Regions from separate parts of the Streptomyces sp. NPDC050856 genome, predicted to be linked through region 2. Evidence: predicted binding sites of a transcription regulator. Region 2 holds the regulator's gene; the other holds the start of a gene.

Region 1 (9,536 bases), on a different contig from region 2:
AGTCCACGACGACCAGCTCGTCCACCAGCGGCACCGCGCCGGACATCAGTTCGCGGCGGACGACGGAGACGATCCCGCCGACCGTCGCCTCCTCGTTCAGGGCGGGGAGCACCACACTGACCGTGGTGCCGCCCGCCCGCTTGGCGGCGAGCAACCGGTCGAGCGGACGGTCCGCCACCGACCAGGACCGCCGGGCCAGCCAGCGCTCCACCTCATCCAGCACGTGATCTCCATCTCGCGGATCGGACGACCATCTCGGCCGCCCAGGGGTTCGGTTACAGTCTTGAGCAACGCGGACGGCCCTCGCATGTCGGGGTCCCGCTGACAACCACATACCGCTCATCCAGAGGGGCAGAGGGAAACGGCCCGTTGAAGCCCCGGCAACCCTCCAGTCGGCACTCGCAGATCTCGCGCGAGGCCCCGGCTAGGGAAGGTGCCAAATCCGTCTCATGGCGAAGTGCGCCATGAGGAAGATGAGGAGAAAGGGCCTCGCCTCCATGGCTGTACAGACTGTCGCCACCGCCAAGAACGTCGACCTCGGTCCCGCCGCCGCCCTCTCGTGCCGCGAATGCGGAGAGCGTTTCGAACTCGGTCCCATTTTCGCCTGTGAGCTGTGTTTCGGGCCGCTCGAAATCGCCTACGACCTGCCGGCCGGCGACCCCGAGGCCCTGCGCGCGCGGATCGAGGCGGGCCCCGCGAACATCTGGCGCTACGCCCCGCTGCTGCCCGTCCCCGCCGATGTCGCGGACAGGCCCAACCTGAACCCCGGCTGGACCAAGCTGGTCAAGGCCGACAACCTCGCCCGCGAGCTGGGCGTCGAGCCGGGCAGGCTCTTCGTCAAGGACGACTCGGGCAACCCCACCCACTCCTTCAAGGACCGGGTCGTGGCCCAGGCCCTGGAGGCCGCCCGCGCCTTCGGATTCACCACCCTGTCGTGTTCCTCCACCGGCAACCTGGCCGGCGCGGTCGGCGCCGCCGCCGCCCGGGCCGGTTTCCGCTCCTGCGTGTTCATCCCGCACGACCTGGAGCAGGGCAAGGTCGTCATGGCCGCGGTGTACGGCGGCGACCTCGTCGGCATCGAGGGCAACTACGACGACGTCAACCGCTTCTGCTCGGAGCTCATCGGCGACCCGCTCGGCGAGGGCTGGGGCTTCGTCAACGTCAACCTGCGCCCGTACTACGCCGAGGGTTCCAAGACGCTCGCGTACGAGATCTGCGAGCAGCTCGGCTGGCGGCTGCCCGACCAGCTGGTCGTCCCGATCGCGTCCGGCTCGCAGCTCACGAAGATCGACAAGGGACTCCAGGAACTCATCCGGCTCGGCCTGGTCGAGGACCGGCCGTACAAGATCTTCGGCGCCCAGGCCCAGGGCTGCTCGCCGGTGTCCACCGCCTTCAAGGCCGGCCACGACGTGGTCCGCCCGCAGAAGCCGGACACCATCGCCAAGTCGCTGGCCATCGGCAACCCGGCCGACGGCCCGTACGTCCTGGACATCGCCCGCCGCACCGGCGGCGCGGTGGAGGACGTGGACGACGAGCGGATCGTGGACGCCATCAAGCTGCTCGCCCGCACCGAGGGGATCTTCGCCGAGACGGCCGGCGGGGTGACCGTGGGTGTGACCAGGAAGCTCATCGAGAACGGTCTGCTCGACCCGGCGCTGACGACGGTCGTCCTCAACACCGGCGACGGCCTGAAGACCCTGGACGCCGTGGCCCCGACCACCGGGCCGACCGCGACGATCCGCCCCAGCCTGGACGCGTTCCGCGACGCCGGACTGGCCCACTGAGCCTCCGGCTCCCCGGCTAGCGGGCCGTCCGCCCGCCCGCCGCCGGCCGCCCGCCCACGGCCGAGTCCTGTCGAGATCACCCCGAAAGGCAGCACCCATGAGCGTCAAGGTCCGCATCCCCACCATCCTCCGCACGTACACGGGGGGCCAGGCAGAGGTCACGGCGGAGGGCGCGACCCTCGCCGAGGTCATCGAGTCGCTGGAGAAGAACCACCCCGGTATCGCCGCCCGCGTCCTGGACGACCAGGGCAAGCTGCGCCGGTTCGTGAATGTGTACGTCAATGACGACGACGTCCGCTTCGAGGGCGGCCTCGCCGCCGCCACCCCGGACGGCGCCGGCGTGTCGATCATTCCGGCGGTCGCCGGCGGCTGACGGCCCCGGCAGAACAATTGCCCCCTCCGTCCACACAAGCGGAGGGGGAAATTCTCCATGGTTGAGCGCGGTAGAGTTGGGGAAGCCGCCACCGCCGATCATGCCGCTCGCATATGAGCCCGCAGCCGGTGGCGACAAGATGCAGTCAAAGTAGCCGCACAGAATGCGCCATATCTGCGCCGCGCCCGGCCCGACTTGCCCGGGAATCCTGTGGATTCAACCGTGATTTCCGTTCACGCGCGCTCGGAATTCTCGTCCGATTGACCTGTTGCAGACGGCAGTTGGACAGATACATTCAGCGGCGGTCGACGCGTTCCGGCGCACGCTCCCACCTGTCAGGGGAGCGAGGTCTGACCCGGGTCCGCGAAGTGCGGTCCTGTGCAAGGGCCAGTAATAGGGGAGTTAGGCATGGCTCAGGGCACCGTCAAGTGGTTCAACGCGGAGAAGGGGTACGGCTTCATCGCGGTCGACGGTGGTGCGGATGTTTTCGTCCACTACAGCGCGATCCAGATGGACGGCTACCGCACCCTGGAGGAGGGGCAGCGGGTCGAGTTCGAGATCTCGCAGGGCCAGAAGGGTCCGCAGGCGGACATGGTCAAGCTCGCCGCCGGCTGACCACGGCGCGTTCGGCCACGACCGCACCAGCGGAGTCGAGGGGCCCGTATCCCGCACTGGGATACGGGCCCCTCGCGCGTGGCAGGCGCTTGCACTCTCCGGGGTCGAGTGCTAATCATTGGCGTTAGCACTCGCAGAGTGAGAGTGACAACGAAGGACCGAGTCGGTGAGGCCGACAGGCCAGGTGGGGCAAGGAACCACCAGGTGTGTGGGCCGTCCGTCGCGGGCGCCAGCGCGGTCCGGAGAAATCCACCCCAGTCCGGGAGGACCACTTCACATGGCCAAGATCATCGCGTTCGACGAGGAGGCACGGCGCGGTCTCGAGCGCGGGATGAACCAGCTCGCCGACGCCGTCAAGGTCACCCTTGGCCCCAAGGGTCGCAACGTCGTCCTCGAGAAGAAGTGGGGCGCCCCCACGATCACCAACGATGGTGTTTCCATCGCCAAGGAGATCGAGCTCGAGGACCCGTACGAGAAGATCGGCGCCGAGCTGGTCAAGGAAGTCGCCAAGAAGACGGACGACGTCGCCGGCGACGGTACGACCACCGCGACCGTTCTCGCCCAGGCGCTGGTCCGCGAGGGACTGCGCAACGTCGCCGCCGGCGCCAACCCGATGGCGCTGAAGCGCGGCATCGAGAAGGCCGTCGAGGCCGTCTCCGGCGCGCTGCTGGAGCAGGCCAAGGACGTGGAGACCAAGGAGCAGATCGCCTCCACGGCCTCCATCTCCGCCGCCGACACGCAGATCGGTGAGCTCATCGCCGAGGCGATGGACAAGGTCGGCAAGGAAGGCGTCATCACCGTCGAGGAGTCCCAGACCTTCGGTCTGGAGCTGGAGCTCACCGAGGGTATGCGCTTCGACAAGGGCTACATCTCGGCGTACTTCGCCACCGACATGGAGCGTATGGAGGCGTCGCTCGACGACCCGTACATCCTGATCGTCAACTCCAAGATCTCCTCGGTGAAGGACCTGCTCCCGCTGCTGGAGAAGGTCATGCAGTCCGGCAAGCCGCTGCTGATCATCGCCGAGGACGTCGAGGGCGAGGCCCTGTCGACCCTGGTCGTCAACAAGATCCGTGGCACCTTCAAGTCCGTCGCCGTCAAGGCCCCGGGCTTCGGCGACCGCCGCAAGGCCATGCTGAACGACATCGCCATCCTCACCGGTGGCCAGGTCATCTCCGAGGAGGTCGGCCTCAAGCTGGAGAACGCCGGCCTGGACCTGCTGGGCCGCGCCCGCAAGGTCGTCATCACCAAGGACGAGACGACCATCGTCGACGGTGCCGGTGACAGCGACCAGGTCGCGGGCCGCGTCAACCAGATCCGCGCCGAGATCGAGCAGTCCGACTCGGACTACGACCGCGAGAAGCTCCAGGAGCGTCTGGCGAAGCTGGCCGGCGGCGTCGCCGTCATCAAGGCCGGTGCCGCCACCGAGGTCGAGCTCAAGGAGCGCAAGCACCGCATCGAGGACGCGGTGCGCAACGCCAAGGCCGCCGTCGAGGAGGGCATCGTCGCCGGTGGTGGCGTGGCTCTCATCCAGGCGTCCAGCGTCTTCGAGAAGCTGGAGCTCGAGGGTGACGAGGCGACCGGCGCCAACGCCGTGAAGCTCGCCCTGGAGGCCCCGCTCAAGCAGATCGCCGTCAACGGTGGTCTCGAGGGTGGCGTCATCGTGGAGAAGGTCCGCAACCTGCCCGTCGGCCACGGCCTGAACGCCGCGACCGGTGAGTACGTGGACATGATCGCCGAGGGCATCATCGACCCGGCGAAGGTCACGCGCTCCGCGCTGCAGAACGCCGCCTCCATCGCGGCGCTGTTCCTCACCACCGAGGCCGTCATCGCCGACAAGCCGGAGAAGGCCGCCGCGGCCGCTCCGGGCGGCATGCCGGGCGGTGACATGGACTTCTGATCCTCCCGGATCGGACACGTCCTTCTCGTTCGAGACGAGACCGAGGGCGGCACCCCTTCTCCCAGGGGTGCCGCCCTCGGGCGTTGTCGCGGGGCCCGCCCGGCCGCCGTGCCGGCGGCCTCACCGGGGGCGACGGGACGCGACATGGCAGCGGTGGAACGGAGACGCGAGGTGACCGCACCCAGCGAGCCGGGCCGCTCCTCGAGCGGCGTGCCGGCCGTCGCCGTGCTCGCCCTCCGTGTGCTCGGGCCGGCCCTGGCCTCCTGTTCGGCGGAGGGGGACGGTGCCGCCGGGCGCCGCGAAGTGCCGTACCGGGACGAGGGCGACACCGGCGACCGTCAGTGAGCGGACGGGTGTCACCGTCCCCGCCGGGGCCGCCGACCGCCGGGCCGCCCATCAGCACGGGTTCCAGGACGACGGGCTGCTGATGGCCCGCGCCCTGCCCACCGCCGAGGTGGCGCCCAAGCCGGCTGCGCGCCGAGCGGGACCTCAGGACACGCGAGGAATCCCGCCGCGACCCCGCCGCCCCGGCCACGCCCTTCGCCCGCCTCGGGCTGCCCGGACCCGACACGCTGCCACGCGCTCTGGAGGGGCAGGTGTGCGCCCCCCGCGACGGGGACCTTAACGCCCCGCGGGTGGCGGTGCGCCGGCTCGGCGGTGACAGCGGCCGCGTCCACCTCAGCGCGATCGACTGAGTCCGTCCACCTCCGGGGTGACGCCCCCTCGGACCGGCGCCGCGCGGGCCTGCGCCGCGCGGGCCTGCGCGGCGTGGGCGCGGACCTCGGCGGGCGGGAGGCGGGAGCACTCCGGCAGGCGCAGGGCGGTTTGACCGGTGTGACGCGTTCCGGCGGCATCTTGGTGGTCGGACGGTTGCGGGCCAGGACGGCGGGGTGGTGGACGGGGTCGGGGAGACCGGCGGTCAGGGCGGTCAGGACGGTCTGCTCGGAGGCGCCGCGCTCGAACCACTCGCCGACGAGCGGCGCCAGCGACTCGCAGTCGGTGTGCGAGAGGCACCTCACCGGCGCGGTGCGGCTCGGCGCGGCCAGCAGGATGTACGCCCGGGAGCGCGTGGGCCGCCTCGGTGGCCGCTCATCGGGGATCTCGCCCCGCTGGAAGGCCGCCCACCAGTCGTCGTTCACTCCGCATAGTCAACTGGCGGGGTGGGTGGACGGGTTGAGTCCCCGACCCACAACCATTCCTCGGTGAGAGGGCGCGGAGCCCGGGGCTTGAGCTCCGGGGCAACCAGGGCCCGCGCGGCGCCCGGAACCACCGGGGCCACCGGCCGCGCACCGGCCCGGGACCCGAACTCCGGGGCGGTGGCGCGCACTCCTCGGCGGCCGTGCCGGATCGTGCCGGCCGGAGTCCCGTTCCCGCCGTCACCGGCCGATTCGCGGTCGGTGGCGAGGCTCTGATCCGACCATCGCCCTGGGTGACGGGACGGGATCCAGGTGGCCCGTGCGGGCGTGGCGCAACTCCCGTTAGCCAGATGGGGTTGTTGGCACGCCGACTCCGTTCAGGCGGACCGGTTGGCGACCACTCTGTGTACAGAAGGCGAATACTCAGCGTGGAGGTGGCGGGTCATGACCGTGCGATCGGCGGAGCGACTGCGGGCGGCCGAAGAGGTAGTGGCCCAGCTGAGGAGTGAGCTCGGCGAGGTCGGTGTGACCCTCCCTTCCCTGCGGGTGGACCCGGTCTCGGCCGCCGGGGAGGACGCGTACCCGCTGGTGGACCTCGGGCGGTGCAACCTCGACACGGCGCTGCGGCTGATCGCGGTGCTGCACGAGGTGCGCCGATGACCGGCGAGTACATGCTCGACGCCCGGGACGGCCGGATCGGCGAGGTCATGGGCCATGTCGGGGGCTTCGTGCAGCTACGGCCGGTCGGCGGGGGGATCGAGTGGGACTGCCCGCTCGACGCGCTGCTCCCGGCGCCGCCGGGGGACGTGCTGCGGGCGCGCGTGCGGGAGCTGAACAGACGTTGGCGTCCCTCGACCGGCTGAGGCGGGAGCGGGCGGGCGGTCCGCCGTCGCGGGTGCCCGGCCGGGCCGGGGCGGGGGGACTCCCGTACGGCTCATGGGGGTGGGGAACGCCGGTCCGGACGGGACCGGGGAGGCCGGTGCCATCGCGGCCCCCCGTTCCCCGCCGAACGGCTCACGGCCCGGCGGCGGGTGCCTTCCGGGGTGCGGGGCGGTCGGCCGGCCCGGGGGCCGGTGAGGTGGTCCGGTCGAGGCCGGCGTCCTTGCCGAAGCCGAAGAGGTACGTGGCGGCGAAGCCGGCGGCGTAGCCGGTCAGCAGGCCCCCCGCGTAGATGGCGACCGTCCGGCCGTCGAGGCCGCCGGCGCCGTCGAGCAGCGGGAACAGTGCCAGGCCGGACGGGCCGATCGCCGTCGAACCGACCGTGTCGCCCAGCATGTTGAACAGTCCGATGAACCCACCGCCGAAGGCGCCGCCCACGCACGCCGTGACGAAGGGGCGGCCGAGGGGGAGGGAGACGCCGTAGATGAGCGGTTCGCCGACGCCCAGCAGGCCGGCGGGGAGCGCGGATCTGATCGTGCGGCGGATCGAGGTGTCACGGCGCAGCCGGACGTAGACGGCCGCCGCCGCCCCCACCTGGCCCGCGCCCGCCATCGCCAGGATGGGCAGCAGGACGGTGAAGCCCTGCTGTTCGATGAGGGTGGTGTGGATCGGGATGAGGGCCTGGTGCAGGCCGAGCATGACGAGCGGGAGGAACAGGCCGCCGAGGACGAAACCGGCCGCCGCGCCGCCGTTGGCCAGCAGCCAGTCGGCGCCCACGCCGATGGCGGAGGAGACCTCGCCCGCCACGAACATCAGCCCGAAGACGGTGACCAGGCCGGCGAGGAGGACGGTGACCGTCGGCGTGACGAGCACGTCGAGCGACTCCGGCACCCAGCGGCGGCAGCCCTTCTCGACGTACACCCCCAGCAGGGCGGCGGCCAGGGCGCCCAGCACGCCGCCCTGGCCGGGGGAGAGCCGCTGGCCGAACGCCTCGATGTCCGCCACGCCCGCGTAGACGATGATCGCGGCGACCGCTCCACCGAGGACCGGCGTGCCGCCGAACTCCTTGGCGGTGTTGTGGCCGACGAAGACGGCGATCAACGCCATGAAGCCGGAGGCGATGGCGGTGAGGGCGGGAGTGAGGGAGGGCAGGACGGCGAGGTTGACGAGGAGGCCGTTGAGGCCGGCGATGATGCCGCAGCCGATGAGGGCCGGGATGAGGGGGACGAAGATGTTGGCGAGGCGGCGCAGCAGGAGCTTGACGGGGGTGGCGTTCCTGGCCTTCTGGGCCGCCTTGATGGCCGCGCCCCGGGCGGCGAGGTCGTGCGCGGTGGTGGGGGCCGCGGCCACCAGGGCCTGGAACTCGGGGGTGACCCGGGCGACCGTGCCGGGGCCCAGGACGACCTGGTACGTCTCGTCGTCCTCCACGACGCCCAGGACGGCCGGGAGGGCCCGCAGCTCCTCGTCCCGGACCAGCGCCCGGTCGAGCAGCCCGACACGGAGGCGGGTCATGCAGTGGGCGACGGAGGTGACGTTCCCGGCGCCGCCGAGGAGGGGGAGGAGCGCGGCGGCGGTGGCACGGGGCGAGGGCGGGGACGAAGGCGCGGGTGTGGGGGGAGTCCGGTGCATGGGGTGCCTTGCTGTGCGGGGGCGCCGGCCGGGGGGTGGTCGGTCCGGGGCCCGGGGCGCGGGCAGGGGGTCAGTCGGGGAGGGTCAGGGCCTTGCGGAGGTGGCCGTCCGCCTTCGCCAGGAGCGCGGCCGCCGTGGGGGCGTCCACGCCGGCCAGCAGGGTGAGGATGGCGTCCTTCACCTCGCCCCCGGTCGCCGTGAGCGCCGCCTCGATCCGGTCCTCCGGCGCGCCCGTGGCCAGGGCGACGATCCGGCGTGAGCGGGCGCGGAGCTTGTCGTTGGTGGCGCGGACGTCGACCATCAGGTTTCCGTACGTCTTGCCGAGCCGGATCATCGTGATCGTGGAGATCATGTTCAGCACCAGCTTCTGGGCCGTCCCCGCCTTCAGCCGTGTGGAGCCGGTCAGGAACTCGGGGCCGACCACCACCTCCACGCGGTGGTCCGCCGCCGCGCCCAGGGCGCTGTCCCGGTTGCAGGCCAGACCGACCGTCAGGGCGCCGACCGAGCGGGCGTACTCCACCGCGCCGAGCGCGTACGGCGTGCGGCCCGAGGCGGAGACGCCGACCACCGTGTCGTCGGCGGTCAGACCGATGGCCGAGAGATCGTGGACCGCCAGGGACGAGGAGTCCTCCGCGCCCTCGACGGCCGCCGTCAGCGCGGTGGGGCCACCCGCGATCAGGCCGACGACCTGGGAGGGGTCGGCGTTGAACGTGGGCGGGCACTCGCTGGCGTCCAGCACGCCGAGCCGCCCGGCGGTGCCGGCGCCCGCGTAGATCAGCCGGCCACCGCGCGCCATGCGCTCCGCGACGGCGTCGATCGCCGCCGCTATCCGTGGGAGCTCGCCCGCGACGGCGGCGGGGACGGACTGGTCCTCGGCGTTCATGAGGCGGGCGATCTCGGCCGTCGGGAGCTGGTCGATCTCCGCGAGTTCGGGCCGGAACGCTTCGGTGGTGAGGGTCGACAGCTCTGACTGGAGGTCCGGGGAGGTCATCGGTCGGGGCTCTTTCAACGGGTGCTGGTCCGGGGGCTGTGGCGGTGGGCGAGTGCCTCGTAGGAGGCGGCGAGCGCGGGGGCCGCCGTCTCGTACGTCCGCTGTGTGACGCCGGTGAACAGGCAGTCGACCACCAGGAGTTGGCTGGTCCGGGAGGACATCGCGGCCGGGCGCAGTTCGCTCTCGCGGGCCGTGGAGGTGGTCAGTATGTGGTCCGCGTACTGCGAGA
Region 2 (9,536 bases):
CGGGTGCTGCTGGAGCTGCGCCTGCGGGACGGCTGCCCGCTGTCCCTGCTCAGGCCCGCCGGGCTGGCCGCCGCCGGCCGGGCGGTGTCCGACGGCCTCCTGGACCCCGGCCCCTTCGCCGGGGGCCGCGCGGTCCTCACCCTGCGCGGCCGGCTGCTGGCCGACGCCGTCGTACGGGACCTGGTGGACTGAACCCGGCTCAGGGCGCCGTCACGAAGTCGATCAGCTCCTCGACCCGGCCCAGCAGCGCCGGCTCCAGGTCCTTGTAGGAGCGGACCCGCGACAGGATGTGCTGCCAGGCCGCGCCCGTGTTCTCCGGCCAGCCCAGGGCGCGGCACACCCCCGTCTTCCAGTCCTGGCCGCGGGGCACGGCGGGCCACGCGGGGATGCCCACGGAGGACGGCTTCACCGCCTCCCAGATGTCGATGTACGGGTGCCCCACCACCAGGGTGTGGGCGTCCGTGACCCGCGCCGCGACACGGGACTCCTTGGAGCCCGGCACCAGGTGGTCCACCAGGACGCCCAGCCGGGCGTCCGGGCCGGGCCCGAAGTCCCGCACGACGGCCGGCAGGTCGTCGACGCCCTCCAGGTACTCCACGACCACGCCCTCGACGCGCAGGTCGTCGCCCCAGACCCGCTCCACCAGCTCGGCGTCGTGGCGGCCCTCCACATAGATCCGCCCCGCCCGGGCCACCCGGGCGCGCGCACCCGGCACGGCGACCGAGCCGGAGGCGGTGCGGGACGGCCGCGCGGGCCCTGCGGCCGGACGCACCAGGGTGACCGTACGGCCCTCCAGCAGGAACCCGCGCGGCGCCAGCGGGAAGGCCCGCTGCTTGCCGAACCGGTCCTCCAGGGTGACCGTCCCCGCCTCACAGCCGATCACCGCCCCGCAGAAACCCGTGCCCACCTCCTCCACCACCAGGTCCGGCTCGGCGGGTACCTCCGGCACCGGCGCGGAACGCTTCCAGGGGGGCGTGAGATCGGGGTGGTAGCTGCGCATCCGTCAGACGCTACGACACCCCGAACCGGCGGGCCAGCTCATCGCGCTGGGCGCGTACGAACGCGGCGTCGACCACCGCCCCGTGGCCCGGCACGTACAGCGCGTCCTCACCGCCCAGCTCCAGCAGCCGGTCCAGCGCGGCCGGCCAGCGCGACGGGACGGCGTCCGGCCCGGCCTGCGGGTCGCCCGACTCCTCCACCAGGTCGCCGCAGAACACCACCGCCCGGGACCCGTTCCCGCCCGGCACCAGCAGCGCGAGATCGTGGCCGCTGTGCCCCGGTCCGGCGTCGGACAGCAGCACCTGGCGCCCGCCCAGCTCCACCGTCCAGCCGCCGCAGACCAGGTGGTGCGGCACGACCAGCACGTCCGTCGCCTCCACCGCGTCCGGCTCGGCGACCCCGTGACGTACCGCGTCGACGCGCAGCGCGTCCCGTTCCCGGCTCAGCAGGGCGTCGACGCCCACCGCCCCGTACACCTCCGCCCCGGCGAACGCCGCCGTCCCCAGCACGTGGTCGAAGTGCGGATGGCTCAGTGCGACATGCGTCACCCTGCGGCCGCCCAGCAGCCGCTGCGCCTGGGCCCTGATCTCGGCGCCCTCCCGCAGGGTGGCACCCGTGTCGAACAGCAGGGCCCCGCGCTCCCCGGCGACCAGCGCGGTGGTCGCGTCCCAGACCGGCAGCCGCCGCCTGCCGACCCCGTCGCCGAGCCGCTCCCAGCCGAAGTCTTCCCAACGGACGTCCATACCGCGACGCTATCGGCAAACCCAGGGGCCCGCCCCGCCGACGGCGTGACCGCCGCCCTTGGCACGGGCGCGCCCGGGCCCCGTACACTGACCCGGGGACGGCTGGCACTCGGACAGGGCGAGTGCCAGGCCAAACGGCAGGAACCAGAGCTAGCTGGAGGTGTGCGCATGCTCAGCGAACGCAGACTCGAAGTGCTGCGCGCCATCGTCCAGGACTACGTCGGCACCGAGGAGCCGGTCGGTTCCAAGGCGCTCACCGAGCGCCACAACCTCGGCGTCTCCCCGGCCACCGTGCGCAACGACATGGCCGTCCTGGAGGAGGAGGGGTTCATCGCCCAGCCCCACACCAGCGCCGGCCGGATCCCCACCGACAAGGGCTACCGGCTCTTCGTCGACAAGCTGGCCGGGGTCAAGCCGCTGTCGACGCCCGAGCGGCGCGCCATCCAGAACTTCCTGGACGGCGCGGTCGACCTGGACGACGTCGTCGGCCGTACGGTACGGCTGCTGGCGCAGCTCACCCGGCAGGTGGCGGTCGTCCAGTACCCCTCGCTGACCCGGTCCACCGTGCGCCACGTCGAGCTGCTGTCGCTGGCGCCGGCCCGGCTGATGCTGGTCCTGATCACCGACACGGGCCGGGTGGAGCAGCGCATGATCGACTGCCCCGCGCCGTTCGGCGAGACGTCCCTGGCCGACCTGCGGGCGCGGCTCAACAGCCGGGTGGTCGGGCGGCGCTTCACCGACGTACCGCAGCTGGTGCAGGACCTCCCCGAGTCCTTCGAGACGGAGGACCGCGGGACCGTCTCCACGGTGCTGGCCACCCTGCTGGAGACGCTGGTGGAGGAGACCGAGGAGCGGCTGATGATCGGCGGAACCGCCAATCTCACCCGCTTCGGGCACGACTTCCCGCTGACGATCAGGCCGGTGCTGGAGGCGCTTGAGGAGCAGGTCGTGCTCCTCAAGCTGCTCGGCGAGGCCACGGACTCGGCCATGACCGTACGCATCGGGCACGAGAACGCCCATGAGGGGCTCAGCTCCACGTCCGTCGTCGCGGTCGGTTACGGTTCAGGCGACGAGGCAGTCGCCAAACTCGGCGTGGTCGGACCGACCCGCATGGACTACCCCGGAACGATGGGAGCGGTACGCGCAGTGGCACGTTACGTCGGACAGATCCTGGCGGAGTCGTAAGTGGCCACGGACTACTACGCCGTACTCGGCGTACGCCGCGACGCGTCCCAGGACGAGATCAAGAAGGCGTTCCGGCGGCTCGCTCGCGAGCTGCACCCGGACGTCAACCCCGATCCGAAGACGCAGGAGCGGTTCAAGGAGATCAACGCCGCCTACGAGGTGCTGTCGGACCCGCAGAAGAAGCAGGTCTACGACCTCGGCGGCGACCCGCTGTCCTCCTCGGGCGGCGGTGGCGCCGGCGGCTTCGGCGCGGGCGGCTTCGGCAACTTCTCCGACATCATGGACGCCTTCTTCGGCACGGCGTCCCAGCGCGGGCCCCGGTCGCGCACACGGCGCGGCCAGGACGCGATGATCCGTCTGGAGATCGACCTCGACGAGGCGGCCTTCGGCACCACCAAGGACATCCAGGTCGACACGGCGGTCGTCTGCACCACGTGCTCCGGCGAGGGCGCCGCCCCCGGCACCTCGGCCCAGACCTGCGACATGTGCCGCGGCCGTGGCGAGGTCTCCCAGGTGACCCGCTCCTTCCTGGGCCAGGTCATGACCTCCCGGCCCTGCCCCCAGTGCCAGGGCTTCGGCACCGTGGTGCCCACCCCGTGCCCCGAGTGCGCGGGTGACGGCCGGGTCCGCTCCCGCCGCACCCTGACGGTGAAGATCCCGGCCGGTGTCGACAACGGCACCCGCATCCAGCTGGCCGGCGAGGGCGAGGTCGGCCCCGGCGGCGGCCCGGCCGGCGACCTGTACGTGGAGATCCACGAGCTGCCGCACGCGGTCTTCCAGCGGCGCGGCGACGACCTGCACTGCACGGTCACCGTCCCGATGACGGCGGCCGCGCTGGGCACCAAGTGCCCGCTGGAGACCCTGGACGGTGTCGAGGAGGTCGACATCCGGCCGGGCACGCAGTCCGGCCAGTCCATCCCGCTGCACGGGCGCGGTGTCACGCACCTGCGCGGCGGCGGGCGCGGTGACCTCATCGTGCACGTGGAGGTCCAGACCCCGTCCAAGCTGGACGCGGAGCAGGAGCGGCTGTTGCGGGAGCTGGCGAAGCTGCGCGGCGAGGAGCGTCCCCTGGGCCAGTTCCAGCCGGGTCAGCAGGGCCTGTTCTCCCGCCTGAAGGACGCCTTCAACGGACGTTAGGGGCCCGCCTCCGTCCCCCCGCGCCCGGTGGCGCGGGGGGACGCCCGTTCGCGGGTGCGGGTTTCGGGCCCGGACCGGGGGCGTGACACCATGCGTGCATGTCCTCCGCACTGACCGATCTCTGCCGGTACCCGATCGTGCAGGCGCCCATGGCGGGCGGCGCCTCCTGTCCCCGGCTGGTGTCCGCCGTGTGCGACGCCGGGGGCCTCGGCTTCCTGGCCGCCGGCTACAAGACGGCCGACGGCATGTACCAGGAGATCAAGCAGGTCCGGGGGCTGACCGCGCGCCCCTTCGGGGTGAACCTGTTCATGCCGCAGCCCGGCCAGGCCGACGCCGCCGCCGTCGAGGTGTACCGGAACCAGCTCGCCGGCGAGTCCGCCTGGTACGAGACCGCGCTCGGCGACCCCGCCGCGGGACGGGACGACGGGTACGACGCCAAGCTGGCCATCCTGTTCGAGGACCCGGTCCCCGTGGTGTCCTTCACCTTCGGGTGCCCGACGCGCGAGACGCTCGACTCGTTCGCCCGGGTCGGCACGTTCACCGTGGTGACGGTCACCTCGCCGGAGGAGGCGCTGGCCGCGCGGCAGGCCGGTGCGCACGCGGTGTGCGTGCAGGGCGTCGAGGCCGGCGGCCACCAGGGGACCCACCGCGACGACCCGGCGGCCGACGGTGCGGGGACCGGCCTGCTGTCGCTGGTCGCGGCGGTCCGGGAGACCGTGCCGCTGCCGATCGTCGCCGCCGGCGGCCTGATGCGCGGCAGCCAGATCGCCGCCGTGCTCGCGGCCGGCGCCGAGGCCGCGCAGCTGGGCACCGCGTTCCTGGTGTGCCCCGAGTCGGGGGCACACCCGCTGCACAAGTCGGCGATGACCGACCCGCTGTTCGTCCGTACCGAGCTCACCCGGGCGTTCTCGGGGCGGCCCGCGCGCGGCCTGGTCAACCGGTTCATACGGGAGCACGGGCGGTACGCCCCCGCCGCCTACCCCGAGGTGCACCACATGACCAGCACCCTGCGCAAGGCCGCCGCGCAGGCGGGCGACCCGCAGGGCATGGCGCTGTGGGCCGGGCAGGGGCACCGGCTGGCGCGTGACCTGCCCGCCGCCCGGCTGGTCGAGGTGCTGAACGCCGAACTGGAGGCGTCGGTGGCCGCCCTCGCGCCGCGGGCGGCGTCATGACCGCTCCGGTCTTCGTCGTGGACCGGGTCCCGCCGGGGGCGGCCACGGTCACGCTGGACGGCCCGGAGGGGCGCCACGCCGTCTCCGTGCGCAGGCTCCGGGTCGGCGAGGAGATCGTCCTGACCGACGGCGCCGGCACCGGCGCCTACGGCACGGTCGCCGCCGTCGAGGGCAAGGACCGCCTCGACGTGGCCGTGGCCCAGGTGCGGACCGAACCGGCGCCGGTGCCCCGTATCACCGTCGTCCAGGCCCTGCCCAAGGGCGACCGCGGGGAACTGGCCGTGGAGACCATGACCGAGACCGGCGTCGACGGGATCGTGCCGTGGGCCGCGTCCCGCTGCGTCACCCAGTGGAAGGGCGACCGGGGCCTGAAGGCCCTGGCCAAGTGGCGCGCCACCGCGCGCGAGGCGGGCAAGCAGTCGCGCCGGCTGCGCTTCCCGGAGGTCGCGGACGCGGCGTCGACCAAGCAGGTCGCCCGGCTCCTCGCCGGGGCGGACTTCGCCGCCGTCCTGCACGAGGAGGGCGCCGAGCCGCTGGCCACCGCCGAACTGCCCGCCTCGGGCCGGATCGTGCTCGTGGTGGGCCCCGAAGGGGGCGTGTCGCCCGAGGAGTTGGCGGCCTTCGCCGAGGCGGGCGCCAAGCCCTACCGCCTCGGCCGCAGCGTGCTGCGCACCTCGACGGCCGGAACGGCCGCCACCGCGCTGCTGCTCGGCCGCACCGGCCGCTGGTCCTGACGGATCTCCGCGCGGCGCCCCGCCGCCCGTCCCGCCGGCCGCGGCGCGGCTCGCACCGCTCCCCGGCAGCCCCGCCCGGCGGGTCCCGGCGCCCGGAGCGCCCACGTCGGGGTCCCGGCGCCGCGCGGCCGATAAGGTCGTCACCGACGATCACCCATATCCACGCCGAAGCGAAAAGGGGCCGGACCATGGCCGGAGAGCCGCAGAGCGACTGCCTGTTCTGCAAGATCGTGGCGGGGGAGGTCCCGGCCACCGTCGTCCGTGAGTCGGAGACGACCGTCGCCTTCCGGGACATCAACCCGCAGGCACCCACGCACGTCCTCGTCATCCCCAAGGCGCACCACGCCGACGCCGCCGCGCTCGCCGCCGCGGCGCCGGACGTCGCCGCCGACGTGCTGCGGGAGGCGGGCGAGGTGGCCGCCCAGGAGAAGATCGACGGCACCGGTTACCGCGTCGTGTTCAACACCGGTACCGGCGCGGGCCAGACCGTCTGGCACGCCCACGCCCATGTCCTCGGCGGCCGCGGCCTCAACTGGCCCCCCGGATAACCGCACCATGTCGGTACGGGAACTCGTCGTGCTGGGCACCGCCAGCCAGGTGCCCACACGCCACCGCAACCACAACGGCTACCTGCTGCGCTGGGACGGCCAGGGTGTCCTCTTCGACCCGGGCGAGGGCACCCAGCGCCAGATGCTGCGGGCCGGGGTGGCCGCGCACGACATCGACCGGATCTGCGTCACGCACTTCCACGGAGACCACTCCCTGGGCCTGGCCGGGGTGATCCAGCGGATCAACCTCGACCAGGTGCCGCACCCGGTCACCGCGCACTACCCGGCGAGCGGGCAGCGGTTCTTCGACCGGTTGCGGTACGCGACGGCCTACCGCGAGACGGTGGAGCTGGCCGAGGCGCCGGTCGCCGCCGACGGCGTGCTCGCCAGCACTCCCGGGTACACGCTGGAGGCGCGCCGGCTGTCGCACCCCGTCGAGTCGTTCGGCTACCGGCTGACCGAGCCCGACGGGCGCCGCATGCTCCCGGAGAGACTGGCCGCGCACGGCATCGGAGGCCCCGACGTGGGCCGCCTCCAGCGCGAGGGCCGGCTGGGCGGGGTGAGCCTGGAGGAGGTCAGCGAGGTGCGGCGCGGGCAGCGCTTCGCCTTCGTCATGGACACCCGGCTCTGCGACGGCGTCCACGCCCTCGCCGAGGGGTGCGACATGCTCGTCATCGAGTCGACCTTCCTGGACGAGGACGCCCGGCTCGCCGCCGATCACGGACACCTGACCGCGGGCCAGGCCGCGGCGGTGGCGCGCGACGCCGGTGTGCGGCACCTGGTGCTGACCCACTTCTCGCAGCGCTACGACGACCCCGGCCTGTTCGGACAACAGGCGCGCGCGGCCGGTTTCCGGGGCGAGCTCACCATCGCCCAGGACCTGGCGCGCGTCCCCCTTCCCAAACGCTAGAGAGCCACCACCATGCCCCTCCCCAAAGCGGAACTCCACCTCCACATCGAGGGCACCCTCGAACCGGAACTGGCCTTCGCCCTCGCCGCGCGCAACGGTGTCGACCTGCCGTACGCGGACACCGAGGAGCTGCGCGAGGCGTACCTCTTCAGCGACCTCCAGTCCTTCCTGGACCTCTACTACGAGCTGATGGCGGTGCTGCGCACGGCGGACGACTTCGCCGAGCTCGCCGACGCCTATCTGGCGCGCGCCGCCGGACAGGGCGTGCGGCACGCGGAGATCTTCTTCGACCCGCAGGCGCACCTCGCCCGGGGCGTGGCGATGGGCACGGTCGTGGAGGGCCTGGCCCGGGCGCTCGACGGGAGCGAGGAGCGGCACGGCGTCTCCACCCAGTTGATCATGTGTTTCCTGCGCGACCAGCCGGCCGGGTCGGCGATGGCCACGCTGGAGGCCGCGAAGCCCTACCTGCACCGGATCGCCGGGGTCGGCCTGGACTCGGCGGAGGTCGGCCACCCCCCGGCGAAGTTCCGCGAGGTGTACGCCGCCGCCGAGGCGCTCGGTCTGCGCAAGGTCGCCCACGCGGGCGAGGAGGGCCCGCCGGCGTACATCCGCGAGGCCCTGGACGTGCTGGGCGTCGAGCGCGTCGACCACGGGCTGCGCTCCATGGAGGACCCGGAGCTGGTGGAGCGGCTGGTTCGGGAGCGGGTGCCGCTGACGCTGTGCCCGCTGTCGAACGTCCGGCTGCGCGCGATCGACACCCTGGAGGAGCACCCGCTGAAGGCCATGATGGCGGCCGGGCTGCTGGTCACCGTCAACTCCGACGATCCCGCCTACTTCGGCGGCTACGTCGGTGACACCTTCCACGCGGTGCGCGAGGCCCTGGGCCTGGGGCAGGAGGAACTGCGCGAACTCGCCCGGAACTCCTTCCGGGCGTCGTTCCTCGACCACGACGAGGAGCGGCGGGCCCGGTACCTCGCCGAGGTCGAGGCGTACGAGTTCGACTAGGCGCGCCCGCCGCGCCCCGGGGGCCGGGCCGCCCACCCCGGAGCCGCCCACCCCGGAGCCGCCCGCCCCGGAGCCGCCGGCCCGGGGCCGCGTCCGGCGTCAGTGCGGCGCGTCCGAGGGGCGGGCCAGGCGGTAGGCGCGCTGGGCCGTGCGGCGGCGGGAGGGGACGGGCACCGGGATCTCGGTGACCCGCTGCTCCGGGGCGCCCATCTGCGGGACCGGCCCCGCACCCGGGCCCGCCGTGCCCGCGACCACCGCCGCCGGGGCGCCACCGCGGCGCCGGACCGCGCCCGCCACCAGCGGGCGGCCCGAGGTGTGCAGGGCGACGGCCGTCAACGGCACCGCCAGCAGCAGCAGGAGCGTGCCGAGCACCAGGCCCATGCCGGGGTAGCCCGCCCGCTCCGAGAGCACGCTGCCGGTCACCGGGCCGCAGGCCACGCCCAGCGAGGACGCCGAGCCGACCAGGACCGCCCAGCGCCCGCGCGGGTCCAGGGAGGCGGCCAGGCCGATCACGTACGACAGGACCACCGGGTAGCAGGCGTTCCACAGGATCTCGCCGGCCGCGAAGGTGACCAGCCCGTCGGCGGCCGAACTGACCGCGACGCACCCCGCGATGACCACCGTGCCCACGCCGATCGGCACCGCCCGCCCCAGCCGGGCGCCCAGCGCGCCCGCGGCCGTGACGCCCAGCAGGCCGGCGCCCAGCGCCGCCGCGAACACCGCGCCGACCGTGACCTCGCTCAGACCCGCCTGGGTCACCCCGATCCGGCCGCTGACGCCCCACAGGGCGTTCTGCGCCATCGACCAGCACAGCAGTGAGCCCGCCAGCACCAGCCCCGAGCGGGGGCGGGGCAGCGGCGCCCCCGGCGCCGGCGCCTCACCGGTGTCGTGACCGCTCTCCAGGCGCGCCGTCGCCGGCCAGACCGCCGCCGCGACCAGCGCGATCGACGCGAACGGCAGGGCGTGCCCACCGCCCAGGTGCGGCAGCGTCAGATACAGCGCGCCCGCCGTCGCCGACACCGTCAACAGGCCCAGCGCGGAGGCGCGGTGCGGGTCGCGCCGGCCCGCGAACCCGGCCGCGGCGACCGCCGTCGCCGTACCGG

The links. Region 2 encodes HrcA, which represses chaperone genes, less so after heat shock. Its sites were predicted from a motif close to TTNGCACTCNGNNNNNCNGAGTGCNAA; they were not measured.
Region 1: groL (chaperonin GroEL) is a predicted target of HrcA. The motif match lies at 2,861-2,887, and genes of this name have one in related genera.

What each region holds. Positions count from the first base shown of each region.
Region 1 covers NZ_JBFAGV010000013.1:53,934-63,469, reverse strand. Annotated here, with positions in the region: gene AB0H53_RS14675 (glucosyl-3-phosphoglycerate synthase) at 1-223, opposite strand, end outside; SAM riboswitch class I at 337-480, shown strand; gene thrC (threonine synthase) at 474-1,784, shown strand; gene AB0H53_RS14665 (MoaD/ThiS family protein) at 1,882-2,157, shown strand; gene AB0H53_RS14660 (cold-shock protein) at 2,566-2,772, shown strand; gene groL (chaperonin GroEL) at 3,050-4,672, shown strand; gene AB0H53_RS14650 (hypothetical protein) at 4,844-5,017, shown strand; gene AB0H53_RS14645 (hypothetical protein) at 6,253-6,468, shown strand; gene AB0H53_RS14640 (hypothetical protein) at 6,465-6,671, shown strand; gene AB0H53_RS14635 (PTS transporter subunit EIIC) at 6,823-8,316, opposite strand; gene murQ (N-acetylmuramic acid 6-phosphate etherase) at 8,387-9,307, opposite strand; gene AB0H53_RS14625 (MurR/RpiR family transcriptional regulator) at 9,322-9,536, opposite strand, start outside.
Region 2 covers NZ_JBFAGV010000034.1:21,760-31,295, forward strand. Annotated here, with positions in the region: gene hemW (radical SAM family heme chaperone HemW) at 1-192, shown strand, start outside; gene AB0H53_RS24870 (DUF3097 domain-containing protein) at 200-1,000, opposite strand; gene AB0H53_RS24875 (MBL fold metallo-hydrolase) at 1,011-1,742, opposite strand; gene hrcA (heat-inducible transcriptional repressor HrcA) at 1,911-2,927, shown strand; gene dnaJ (molecular chaperone DnaJ) at 2,928-4,064, shown strand; gene AB0H53_RS24890 (nitronate monooxygenase) at 4,163-5,236, shown strand; gene AB0H53_RS24895 (16S rRNA (uracil(1498)-N(3))-methyltransferase) at 5,233-5,970, shown strand; gene AB0H53_RS24900 (histidine triad nucleotide-binding protein) at 6,159-6,518, shown strand; gene AB0H53_RS24905 (ribonuclease Z) at 6,526-7,428, shown strand; gene AB0H53_RS24910 (adenosine deaminase) at 7,441-8,433, shown strand; gene AB0H53_RS24915 (MFS transporter) at 8,533-9,536, opposite strand, start outside.